Regions from separate parts of the Enterobacter mori genome, predicted to be linked through region 1. Evidence: predicted binding sites of a transcription regulator. Region 1 holds the regulator's gene; the other holds the start of a gene.
What was found. The regulator sigma-54, encoded in region 1, starts transcription at its own class of promoters, with help from an activator protein. The targets are predictions, from matches to a motif close to GTTGGCACANNTTTCGCTNT.

Region 1 (5,928 bases):
AAGTCGTGGTGATGGGAATGGGCAAGTCCGGCCACATTGGACGCAAAATGGCGGCGACCTTTGCCAGCACGGGAACGTCATCGTTCTTTGTGCACCCAGGGGAAGCCGCGCACGGCGACCTCGGGATGGTCACCCCGCAGGACGTGGTTATCGCATTGTCGAATTCCGGTGAATCCAATGAGATCCTGGCCCTCATCCCGGTGCTAAAGAGACTACAGGTCCCGCTTATCTGCATGACCAGCCGCCCGGAAAGCAGCATGGCGCGTGCGGCGGATATTCATCTGTGTGTAAAAGTGCCCAAAGAAGCCTGCCCGCTTGGCCTTGCGCCAACCTCCAGCACGACGGCCGCACTGGTGATGGGCGATGCCCTTGCCGTTGCGCTGCTTGAAGCCCGTGGTTTTACCCCTGAAGATTTTGCGCTTTCTCACCCAGGCGGTGCGCTGGGCCGTAAGCTGCTGCTCAGGGTCAACGATATTATGCACACGGGCGATGAGATCCCTCACGTTAGCAAAGAGGCTTCCCTGCGCGATGCGTTACTGGAGATTACCCGTAAAAATCTGGGTATGACGGTGGTGTGCGACGATCTGATGAAAATTCAGGGAATATTCACCGATGGCGACTTGCGCCGGGTGTTCGATATGGGCGTGGACGTTCGCACATTGGGTATCGCAGACGTCATGACGCCAGGCGGAATTCGCGTGCGTCCTGGCATCCTTGCGGTGGATGTCCTGAACCTGATGCAGTCCCGTCATATTACCGCAGTGATGGTTGCCGATGGCGACCAGTTGCTGGGTGTGGTACATATGCATGATCTTCTGCGCGCAGGCGTAGTGTAATGAAGGATAAGACAATGAGTAATGCGGGTGCATCCCTTGCAACCTGTTATGGTCCGGTAAGCGCGCACATGATGGCAAAGGCGGAAAACATCCGTCTGTTGATCCTTGATGTGGATGGCGTGCTCTCCGATGGCCTGATTTATATGGGCAATAGCGGCGAAGAGCTGAAAGCATTTAACGTTCGCGACGGGTACGGCATTCGTTGCGCGCTCACGTCCGGCATTGAAGTTGCTATTATCACCGGACGGAAAGCTAAACTTTTAGAAGACCGCTGCGAAACGCTGGGCATTACCCATTTGTATCAGGGGCAGTCAGACAAAATGGTCGCCTTTAACGATTTGCTGACGAAGCTGGCAATCGCACCTGAGAACGTGGCCTATGTTGGCGATGATTTGATCGACTGGCCGGTGATGGCGGAAGTGGGTCTGAGCGTAGCCGTTGCTGACGCACACCCGCTGCTTCTCCCACGCGCGGATTACGTCACCCGTATCAACGGTGGACGTGGGGCGGTCCGTGAAGTCTGCGATCTGCTTCTGCTCGCGCAGGGCAAGCTTGATGAGGCCAAAGGGCAATCGATATGAGTAAAACCAGACGTTGGGTTATCATTCTGCTTTCGCTTGTCGCATTGGTACTGATTGGCGTGAACCTTGCCGACCGTGATGATGCACAAACAGAAGTCGTTAATACGAGCGATCCAACCTATAAAAGCGATCACAGTGATACGGTAGTTTATAGCCCTGAAGGTGCGCTGAACTATCGCCTGATTGCCCAGCATGTGGAATATTTTTCCGATGACGGTATCTCGTGGTTTACCCAACCGGTGATGACCACCTTTGATACTGACAAAACCCCGACATGGTCAATTAAGTCAGACCGGGCAAAACTGACAAATGACCGTATGCTTTATCTGTACGGCCACGTTGAAGTCAACGCCCTGACCGCTGACTCTCAACTGCGCAAAATTACGACGGATAACGCCCAGATCAACCTGGTGACCCAGGACGTGACCTCGCAGGATTTGGTCACACTGTATGGCACAACATTTAATTCCAGCGGTTTAAGAATGCGCGGGAACTTACGCAGCAAAAACGCCGAGCTGATTGAAAAGGTTAGAACCTCCTATGAAATTCAAAACAAACAAACTCAGCCTTAAAGCCATTATCGCCAGCGCACTGCTGGCGGCCAGTCTTCCCGCGATTGCTGTGACTGGCGATACCGAACAGCCGATTCATATCGAATCCGACACGCAGTCCCTTGATATGCAAGGTAACGTCGTCACCTTCACGGGTAACGTCGTGATGACCCAGGGCACCATCAAAATTAACGCCGATAAAGTGGTCGTTACCCGTCCGGGCGGCGAGCAGGGCAAAGAGATTATTGATGGCTATGGTAACCCTGCCACGTTCTACCAGATGCAGGACAACGGCAAACCGGTGAAAGGCCGCGCGTCGCATATGCATTATGAACTGGCGAAGGATCTGGTCATCCTGACCGGTAACGCCTATCTGGAGCAGCTGGACAGCAATATTACCGGCGACAAGATCACCTATCTGGTCAAAGAGCAGAAAATGCAGGCCTCCAGCGAGAAAGGCAAACGCGTCACCACCGTGCTGGTTCCATCGCAGCTGCAGGATAAAGGCAAAGGCCAGGCTCCGACACAAAAGAAGAGTAACTAATTCGTTATGGCAACATTAACTGCAAAAAACCTCGCGAAAGCGTATAAGGGCCGCCGTGTCGTTGAAGATGTCAGCCTGACCGTCAACTCCGGCGAAATTGTGGGTTTGCTTGGCCCTAACGGTGCAGGGAAAACCACCACCTTCTACATGGTGGTGGGCATTGTGCCGCGTGATGCCGGCAACATCATCATTGATGATAAAGACATTAGCCTGCTGCCGCTGCACGCGCGCGCGCGCCGTGGTATCGGCTACCTGCCGCAGGAAGCCTCAATCTTTCGTCGTTTGAGCGTCTACGATAACCTGATGGCCGTGCTGCAGATCCGTGACGACCTGACCAGCGAGCAGCGCACCGACCGCGCTAACGAGCTGATGGAAGAGTTTCATATCGAACATCTTCGCGACAGTCTCGGTCAGGCGTTGTCCGGGGGTGAGCGTCGTCGTGTCGAGATTGCACGTGCGCTGGCCGCCAACCCGAAATTCATCCTGCTGGATGAACCCTTCGCGGGCGTTGACCCGATCTCCGTTATTGATATCAAACGCATTATCGAACACCTGCGCGACAGCGGGCTTGGCGTGCTGATCACCGACCACAACGTCCGTGAAACGCTGGCCGTCTGTGAACGCGCCTACATAGTGAGCCAGGGCCATCTGATTGCCCACGGTACACCGCAGCAAATCCTCGAAGATGAGCATGTTAAGCGCGTGTACCTTGGGGAAGACTTCAGACTCTGATAGGGTAGAGGTAACGTAACGCCGAACCGGAGAAAAATGCTCTGAACATGAAGCAAGGTTTGCAATTAAGGCTCAGCCAACAACTGGCGATGACGCCGCAGCTACAGCAGGCGATACGTCTGTTGCAGCTGTCCACGTTAGAACTCCAGCAGGAGCTCCAGCAAGCGCTGGACAGCAATCCGTTGCTGGAGCAAACCGATCTTCATGACGAGGTAGAAACCCAGCAAACGCAGGACACTGAAGCGCTCGACACCGCTGATGCGCTCGAACAAAAAGAGATGCCGGACGAGCTGCCGCTGGATGCCAGCTGGGATGAAATCTACACCGCCGGAACCCCTTCCGGCACGCGTGCAGACTACCAGGACGACGAGCTACCGGTTTATCAGGGTGAAACCACCCAGTCGCTACAGGATTACCTGATGTGGCAGGTGGAGCTCACCCCCTTCTCCGATACCGACCGCGCGATTGCGACCTCGATTGTCGATGCCGTTGACGATACGGGTTATTTAACCGTAACCCTGGACGACATCCTGGAAAGTATCGGCGACGACGAGATCGAACTCGAAGAGATCGAAGCGGTTCTGAAGCGCATTCAGCGTTTCGACCCGGTCGGTGTGGCCGCGAAAGATCTCCGCGATTGCCTGCTGATCCAGCTGTCGCAGTTCGCCAAAGAGACGCCGTGGATTGAAGAAGCCCGCTTAATCATCAGCGATCATCTGGATCTGCTGGCGAATCACGATTTCCGCACCCTGATGCGCGTCACGCGTCTGAAAGAAGAGGTGCTGAAAGAGGCGGTGAATCTGATCCAGTCTCTCGATCCGCGTCCCGGCCAGTCGATCCAGACCAGCGAACCGGAATATGTCATTCCGGATGTGTTAGTCAGAAAACACAATGGTCGCTGGGTGGTCGAGCTGAACTCAGACAGCATTCCTCGCCTGCAAATCAACCAGCAGTATGCCTCCATGTGCACCAGCGCGCGCAATGACTCCGATAATCAATATATTCGTAGCAATTTGCAGGAAGCACGCTGGTTGATCAAAAGTCTGGAAAGTCGAAATGACACGCTGCTGCGCGTTAGCCGCTGTATTGTTGAACAACAGCAGGCCTTTTTTGAGCAGGGCGAAGAGTTTATGAAACCGATGGTACTGGCGGACATCGCCCAGGCCGTCGAGATGCATGAATCAACCATTTCTCGCGTGACCACGCAGAAGTATCTGCACAGTCCACGCGGTATTTTTGAGCTTAAGTATTTCTTCTCCAGTCATGTGAATACCGAAGGCGGAGGCGAAGCCTCGTCAACGGCCATTCGCGCGCTGGTGAAGAAGTTGATCGCCGCGGAGAACCCCGCGAAGCCACTGAGTGACAGTAAGTTAACCACCATGCTGTCCGACCAGGGTATTATGGTGGCACGTCGTACTGTTGCGAAGTATCGAGAGTCTTTATCCATTCCGCCGTCTAACCAGCGTAAACAACTGGTTTGACACAACCGATAAGGAAGACACTATGCAGCTCAACATCACAGGACACAACGTCGAGATTACTGAGGCCTTACGTGAGTTTCTGAACACAAAGTTCGCAAAGCTCGAACAGTATTTCGAAAGGATCAATCAGGTCTATATTGTGTTGAAAGTGGAGAAAGTGACTCATATCTCGGATGCAACCCTGCACGTTAACGGGGGTGAACTCCATGCCAGTGCGGAAGGGCAAGACATGTACGCGGCTATCGACGGCTTGATTGATAAGCTTGCGCGACAGCTCAATAAACATAAAGATAAACTGAAACAACACTAATTGTCCGGGCAGTTAACGGGTGCAGGACGGCCTGTTGTGCGACACAACAGGCCATTTGTACAGTTAGCGCTTAGGTGAAATTATGATGAACAACGATTCGGCTCTTCAACTGAGCAATGTCCTTAACCAGGAATGTACCCGCAGTGGCGTTCACTGCCAGAGCAAAAAACGTGCGCTGGAGATCATCAGTGAGCTGGCTGCAAAACAGCTGGGCCTGCCACCTCAGGTCGTGTTCGAAGCGATCCTGACCCGTGAAAAAATGGGCAGTACCGGCATTGGCAACGGCATCGCGATCCCGCATGGCAAACTCGAAGAAGACACCTTGCGTGCCGTCGGCGTGTTTGTGCAGCTTGAAACACCCATTGCCTTTGATGCTATCGATAACCAACCCGTCGATCTCCTCTTCGCGCTGCTGGTGCCAGCAGACCAGACAAAGACCCATCTGCATACGTTGTCGCTGGTCGCTAAACGCCTGGCCGATAAAACCATTTGCCGTCGACTGCGTTCAGCGCAAAGTGATGAGGAGCTCTTCCAGATTATCACTGAAGCAGAAGGCAATCAGGATGATGCGTAACCGGGAGATGGCCTTCACATCTGTTGTCCTGAGGAGAAACGGAACATGGTGCTGATGATCGTCAGCGGTCGCTCGGGGTCGGGGAAATCCGTCGCCCTGCGTGCGCTGGAAGATATGGGTTTTTACTGCGTAGATAACCTGCCGGTGGTGCTGTTGCCCGATCTGGCGCGGACGCTTGCGGACAGACAAATTTCTGCCGCCGTCAGTATCGATGTCCGTAACATGCCAGAATCACCTGAGGTCTTTGAGCAGGCCATGAGCAATCTGCCTGAGTGCTTCTCGCCTCAGCTGTTGTTCCTTGATGCCGATCGTAACACCC
Region 2 (5,928 bases), 590 kb from region 1:
TCACAAAACGCTGATCAATACCCACCAGAAAGCGCTCATTGCCGAAGCCGCCGTAAAATTTATCCAGGACGGTGATTCCATCATTCTGGATGCAGGCAGTACCGTCCTGCAGATGATCCCGCTACTCAGCCGCTTTAACAACATCACGGTGATGACCAACAGCCTGCACATCGTCAACGCCCTGTCGGAGTTCGATAGCGAGCAGACCATTCTGATGCCCGGCGGCACTTTCCGCAAAAAATCGGCGTCATTTCACGGTCAGCTGGCGGAGAATGCCTTCGACCACTTCAGCTTTGATAAACTGTTTATGGGTACCGACGGCATCGACCTGAACGCGGGCGTTACGACGTTCAACGAGGTATTCAGCGTCAGTAAAGCCATGTGCAACGCCGCGCGGGAAGTGATTTTGATGGCAGACTCGTCGAAGTTTGGCCGCAAAAGCCCCAACATTGTCTGTAGCCTTGAAAGCGTTGATAAGCTGATTACCGACGCGGGTATCGATCCGGCGTTCAAGAAAGCGCTGGAAGAGAAAGGAATCGACGTGATCGTAACCGGAGAGAGAGATGAGTGATTTTCTGTTAGAAACGGGCCGCCAGACGCTGATGCTGGAGCTGCAGGAAGCCAGCCGCCTGCCGGAACGTCTGGGCGAAGATTTTGTCCGCGCCGCCAACACTATTATCCACTGCGAAGGCAAAGTGATCGTGGCGGGCATCGGTAAATCCGGCCATATCGGCAAAAAGATTGCCGCGACGCTCGCCAGCACCGGCACCCCGGCATTCTTCGTGCATCCTGCCGAAGCGCTGCACGGCGATCTGGGGATGATTGAAAACCGCGACGTGATGCTGTTTATCTCCTACTCCGGTGCGGCCAAAGAGCTGGACCTGATTATTCCACGACTGCAGGAAAAATCGGTCGCCCTGCTGGCAATGACCGGCAAATCTCGCTCGCCGCTGGCGCTGGCCGCCAAAGCGACGCTGGATATTTCCGTTGAGCGTGAAGCCTGTCCGATGCACCTCGCTCCGACCTCCAGCACCGTTAACACCCTGATGATGGGCGACGCGCTGGCAATGGCGGTGATGCAGGCGCGCGGCTTTAACGAAGAAGATTTCGCCCGTTCGCATCCGGCAGGTGCACTCGGGGCACGCCTGCTCAACAAGGTTCACCACCTGATGCGCACCGACGATGCCATTCCGCAGGTCAAACTCGATACCAGCGTCATGGACGCGATGCTGGAGCTGAGCCGCACCGGTCTGGGGCTGGTTGCGGTGTGCGATGACAACGGGAGCGTTGAGGGCGTGTTCACCGACGGCGACCTGCGCCGCTGGCTGGTGGGCGGTGGCAGGCTGGAAACCAAAGTGTCGGACGCCATGACCAAAGGCGGGCTGACGCTCAACGCCGGGAGCCGCGCCATTGAAGCCAAAGAGGTGCTGATGAAGCGCAAAATCACCGCCGCACCGGTGGTGGATGATGCCGGCAGGCTGTGCGGCGCCATCAACCTGCAGGACTTCTACCAGGCCGGAATTATCTAACCCTTCAGTCCCAGACGTTTCGCCAGCCTGTGCAGGTTGGCGACGTCCATCTCCAGCGCCCGGGCGCACGCCGCCCAGCTGCGGTTATTCTGCTCCAGCGCGCGGGTAATCCTCTGACGCTGAAATGCCTCCGTGGCTTCACGCAGATTTTCATTCGCTATCTCTGGCGCAGCCTGCGCGACAGCCGGTGCGGTTTCATCCTGGAGCGCAAAATGACGCGCGTGGATCACCACTTCGTCACCCGAACGCGTCGCCCGCGCCAGCACCACCGCGCGGTGGATCGCATGCTCCAGCTCGCGCACGTTGCCCGGCCAGCCGTAGCTTAGCAGATGCGACCTTGCCCCCGGGCTCAGCACCACGCGGGAAAGCCCCATCCTGAGACGGCACTGCTCGCAGAAAAAGCCCGCCAGCAGCACCACGTCGTCCCCGCGCTCGCGCAGCGGCGGCACGGTAAGCGGGAACACGCTCAGGCGATGAAACAGGTCGGCGCGGAACTGCCCTGCCAGCACCGCTTCACGCAGATCGCGGTTGGTTGCCGCCAGTACGCGCACGTCCACGCGTAAGCTACGATCGTCACCCACGCGTTGAATATCGCCATACTGCAACACGCGCAGCAGCTTGGCCTGCAGCGACAGGGAGAGCTCGCCGATTTCATCCAGAAACAGCGTGCCGTTATCGGCCATTTCGAACTTGCCGCTGCGGTTGCTGATGGCCCCGGTAAACGCCCCTTTGACGTGACCAAACAGCTCACTTTCCGCCACGCTTTCCGGCAGCGCGGCGCAGTTGAGGTACACCAGCGGGTTCACCGCGCGAGGCGAGGCTTCGTGAATGGACTTCGCCACCAGCTCCTTACCGGTGCCGGTTTCCCCGAAGATCAGCACGTTCAAATCTGAGGCGGCAACAATCTCAATCTCTTTTTTGAGCTGCGCCATGCCCGGCGAAAGACCGATCATTTCGGTATGCGCCACCTGCTCAAACGCCGCCGGGCTGCCGGGAAGAATGTTCTGGCTTTCCAGCTGTTCTATCAGCAGGGCGTTGTTCAGCGCCCCGGCCGCCAGCGCGGCAATCAGCCGTAGCTCTTCGTCGCTGAAGGTATCGAACCGATCCGGCGACATGCCGTCGAGGGTTAACGCGCCAATCAGGTTCTGCCCGGCAAACAACGGCAGGCCGATACAGGCGTGCACTTTCAGGCTCTCCTGTCCGGGAATAAGCCCGTCGTACGGGTCGGGCAAGTCGCTGTCCGCCGGGAAGCGCACCACGTCACCCGCGCGGGCGATGGTTTCCAGACGCGGATGGCCTTCAAGAGTAAAACGCCGTCCGAGCACGTCCTTCGCCAGCCCGTCGATAGCCAGCGGAATAAACTGCCGTCCCTCGTAGCGCAGCAGCGCCGAGGCGTCGCACGCCAGCACGTGCCGCAGCGTGGAGATCAGCCGCTGAAAGCGGTCCTGATGGCCGATACCGGTCTGCAGCTCAATGGCGATCTTCGCCAGCACGTCTACGGAAAAGCTCATTTTGACCTCGCTGTCATTTTGACAACCTATGTTGTCATATTGACACTGTTATTGATAGTCATAATGACTACCCATTACGGATCATGAAAAAATTAATTAAGCAAAATCAATACCTTAAAAGTTGGCACGCAACTTGATATAAGCAAAACATCTTATTTGAAAATGCTGTATTACGTAGAGGTTGCTATGTCTATTCTGGTTAAAAATAACATTCATTGGGTGGGTCAACGTGACTGGGAAGTGCGCGATTTCCACGGGACGGAATACAAAACGCTGCGCGGCAGCAGCTACAACAGCTATCTCATCCGCGAAGGAAAAAACGTGCTGATCGATACCGTCGATCACAAGTTCAGCCGCGAGTTCGTGCAAAACCTGCGCAGCGAAATCGACCTGGACGCCATCGACTACATCATCATCAACCACGCGGAAGAAGATCACGCCGGTGCGCTGACCGAACTGATGTCTTACATTCCGAACACGCCTATCTACTGCACCACCAACGCGATTGACTCTATTAACGGCCATCACCACCACCCGGAGTGGAATTTCCACACCGTGAAAACAGGTGATTCCCTGGATATCGGCAACGGCAAACAGCTGATCTTCGTGGAAACCCCGATGCTGCACTGGCCAGACAGCATGATGACCTACATGACCGGCGACGCGGTGCTGTTCAGTAACGACGCCTTCGGCCAGCACTACTGCGATGAGCGTCTGTTCAACGACGAAGTGGATCAGACCGAACTGTTCGAGCAGTGCCAGCGCTACTACGCCAACATCCTTACGCCGTTCAGCCGTCTGGTGACGCCAAAAATTACCGAAATCCTCGGCTTCAACCTGCCGGTTGACATGATTGCCACCTCCCACGGCGTGGTGTGGCGTGAGAACCCGACCCAGATCGTCGAGCTGTACCTGAAGTGGGCGGCGGACTATCAGGAAGATCGCATCACTATTTTCTACGACACCATGTCCAACAACACCCGCATGATGGCGGACGCTATTGCCCAGGGCATCAACGAGGTTGATCCGAACGTGGCGGTGAAAATCTTCAACGTGGCGCGCAGCGATAAGAATGAGGTATTGACCAACGTGTTCCGCTCTAAGGGCGTGCTGGTGGGCACCTCCACCATGAACAACGTGATGATGCCGAAAATTGCCGGCCTGGTGGAAGAGATGACCGGCCTGCGTTTTCGCAACAAGCGAGCCAGCGCCTTCGGCTCCCACGGCTGGAGCGGCGGCGCGGTAGACCGTCTTTCTACCCGTCTGCAGGATGCGGGTTTTGAAATGTCCCTGAGCCTGAAGGCGAAATGGCGTCCGGATATCGACGCCCTGGAGATCTGCCGCCAGCATGGCCGCGACATTGCCCGTCAGTGGGCGCTCGCTGCGCTGCCGGAAGTGGCGGCAGCACCAACCGAACAGCAGGAAGCCTGCGCCTGTGCCGCCGCGGCAGCCGCCGATCTCGGCCCGCGCATGCAGTGCAGCGTCTGCCAGTGGATCTACGACCCGGAACTGGGCGAGCCATTGCAGGATGTTGCCCCGGGCACGCCGTGGCGCGACGTGCCGGACAACTTCCTCTGCCCGGAATGTTCCCTCGGTAAAGACGTCTTTGACGAACTGGGTACGGAGGCAAAATGAACAACGGTATCGTCATCATCGGCTCGGGCTTTGCCGCTCGGCAGCTGGTGAAAAATATCCGCAAGCAGGATGCCAGCGTGCCGCTGACGGTGATTGCCGCCGACAGCATGGACGAGTATAACAAGCCTGATCTAAGCCACGTCATTAGCCAAAATCAGCGCGCCGACGATCTCACCCGCCAGACGGCGGGGGAGTTCGCAGAGCAGTTTAACCTGCGCCTGTTCCCGTACACCTGGATCACCGATATCGACGCCGAAGCCCACGTAGTGAAAGCAAAAGAGAAAACCTGGCAGTACGACAGGCTGGTACTGGCCACGGGTGCCTCTGCGTTTGTGCCGCCGATTGAGGGGCGCGAGCTGATGATCACCCTCAACAGCCAGCAGGAGTATCAGGCCAGTGAAACCCTGTTGCGCGATGCGCAACGGGTGATGATTGTCGGCGGCGGGCTGATAGGCACCGAGCTGGCGATGGATTTCTGCCGGGCGGGCAAATCCGTCACCCTGGTTGACCACGCGGCGAGCATTCTGTCGGCGCTGATGCCCGCAGAAGTAAGCAGTCGCTTACAGCATCGTCTGACCGACATGGGCGTCCATCTGCTGTTGAAATCACAGTTGCACACCCTGAGCAGAACCGAAGGCGGCATTCGTGCCACGCTCGACCGCAGCCGCAGCGTTGAGGTGGATGCGGTTATCGCGGCGACGGGCCTACGCCCGGAAACCGCGCTGGCGCATCGCGCCGGGGCCGAAACAGGCCGTGGCGTGAAGGTAAATAGCTACCTGCAAACCACGCAGCCCGATATTTACGCGTTAGGCGACTGCGCTGAAATTAACGGTCAAGTGCTGCCTTTTTTACAGCCGATTCAATTAAGCGCGATGTATCTGGCGAAAAACCTGCTCGGCGGAAGCGCGCCGCTGAAATTACCCGCCATGCTGGTCAAAGTAAAAACGCCGGAATTACCGCTGCATCTCGCAGGCGAAACGCAGCGTCAGGATCTGAACTGGCAAATCACCCTCGAGCCGCAGGGAATGATCGCGCGCGGTGTGGATGTCGACGGTCAGGTACACGCCTTCGTGGTCAGCGAGGATCGGATGAAGGAGGCTTTCGCTCTGCTGAAATCGCTGCCCGCTTAACCCGGAGTCTTCTGCCACGCTGACTTAACCTTTGGATTTTATTGTCCGCAGCCCCGATGTCCCGGGGCTTTTTTTTGCGCAATCTATTAGCAAGATAAATACAAATAAGGTAAATCATCGCCA

Region 2: a site for sigma-54 is predicted at 3,161-3,180, ahead of norV (anaerobic nitric oxide reductase flavorubredoxin). Genes of this name have one in related genera too.

The regions. Positions count from the first base shown of each region.
Region 1 is NZ_CP104285.1:4,202,306-4,208,233, forward strand. Features, by position in the region: gene kdsD (arabinose-5-phosphate isomerase KdsD) at 1-836, shown strand, start outside; gene kdsC (3-deoxy-manno-octulosonate-8-phosphatase KdsC) at 851-1,417, shown strand; gene lptC (LPS export ABC transporter periplasmic protein LptC) at 1,414-1,989, shown strand; gene lptA (lipopolysaccharide ABC transporter substrate-binding protein LptA) at 1,958-2,512, shown strand; gene lptB (LPS export ABC transporter ATP-binding protein) at 2,519-3,244, shown strand; gene rpoN (RNA polymerase factor sigma-54) at 3,292-4,725, shown strand; gene hpf (ribosome hibernation promoting factor) at 4,748-5,035, shown strand; gene ptsN (PTS IIA-like nitrogen regulatory protein PtsN) at 5,118-5,609, shown strand; gene rapZ (RNase adapter RapZ) at 5,655-5,928, shown strand, end outside.
Region 2 is NZ_CP104285.1:3,613,940-3,619,867, forward strand. Features, by position in the region: gene srlR (glucitol operon DNA-binding transcriptional repressor SrlR) at 1-571, shown strand, start outside; gene gutQ (arabinose-5-phosphate isomerase GutQ) at 564-1,529, shown strand; gene norR (nitric oxide reductase transcriptional regulator NorR) at 1,526-3,040, opposite strand; gene norV (anaerobic nitric oxide reductase flavorubredoxin) at 3,227-4,675, shown strand; gene norW (NADH:flavorubredoxin reductase NorW) at 4,672-5,805, shown strand.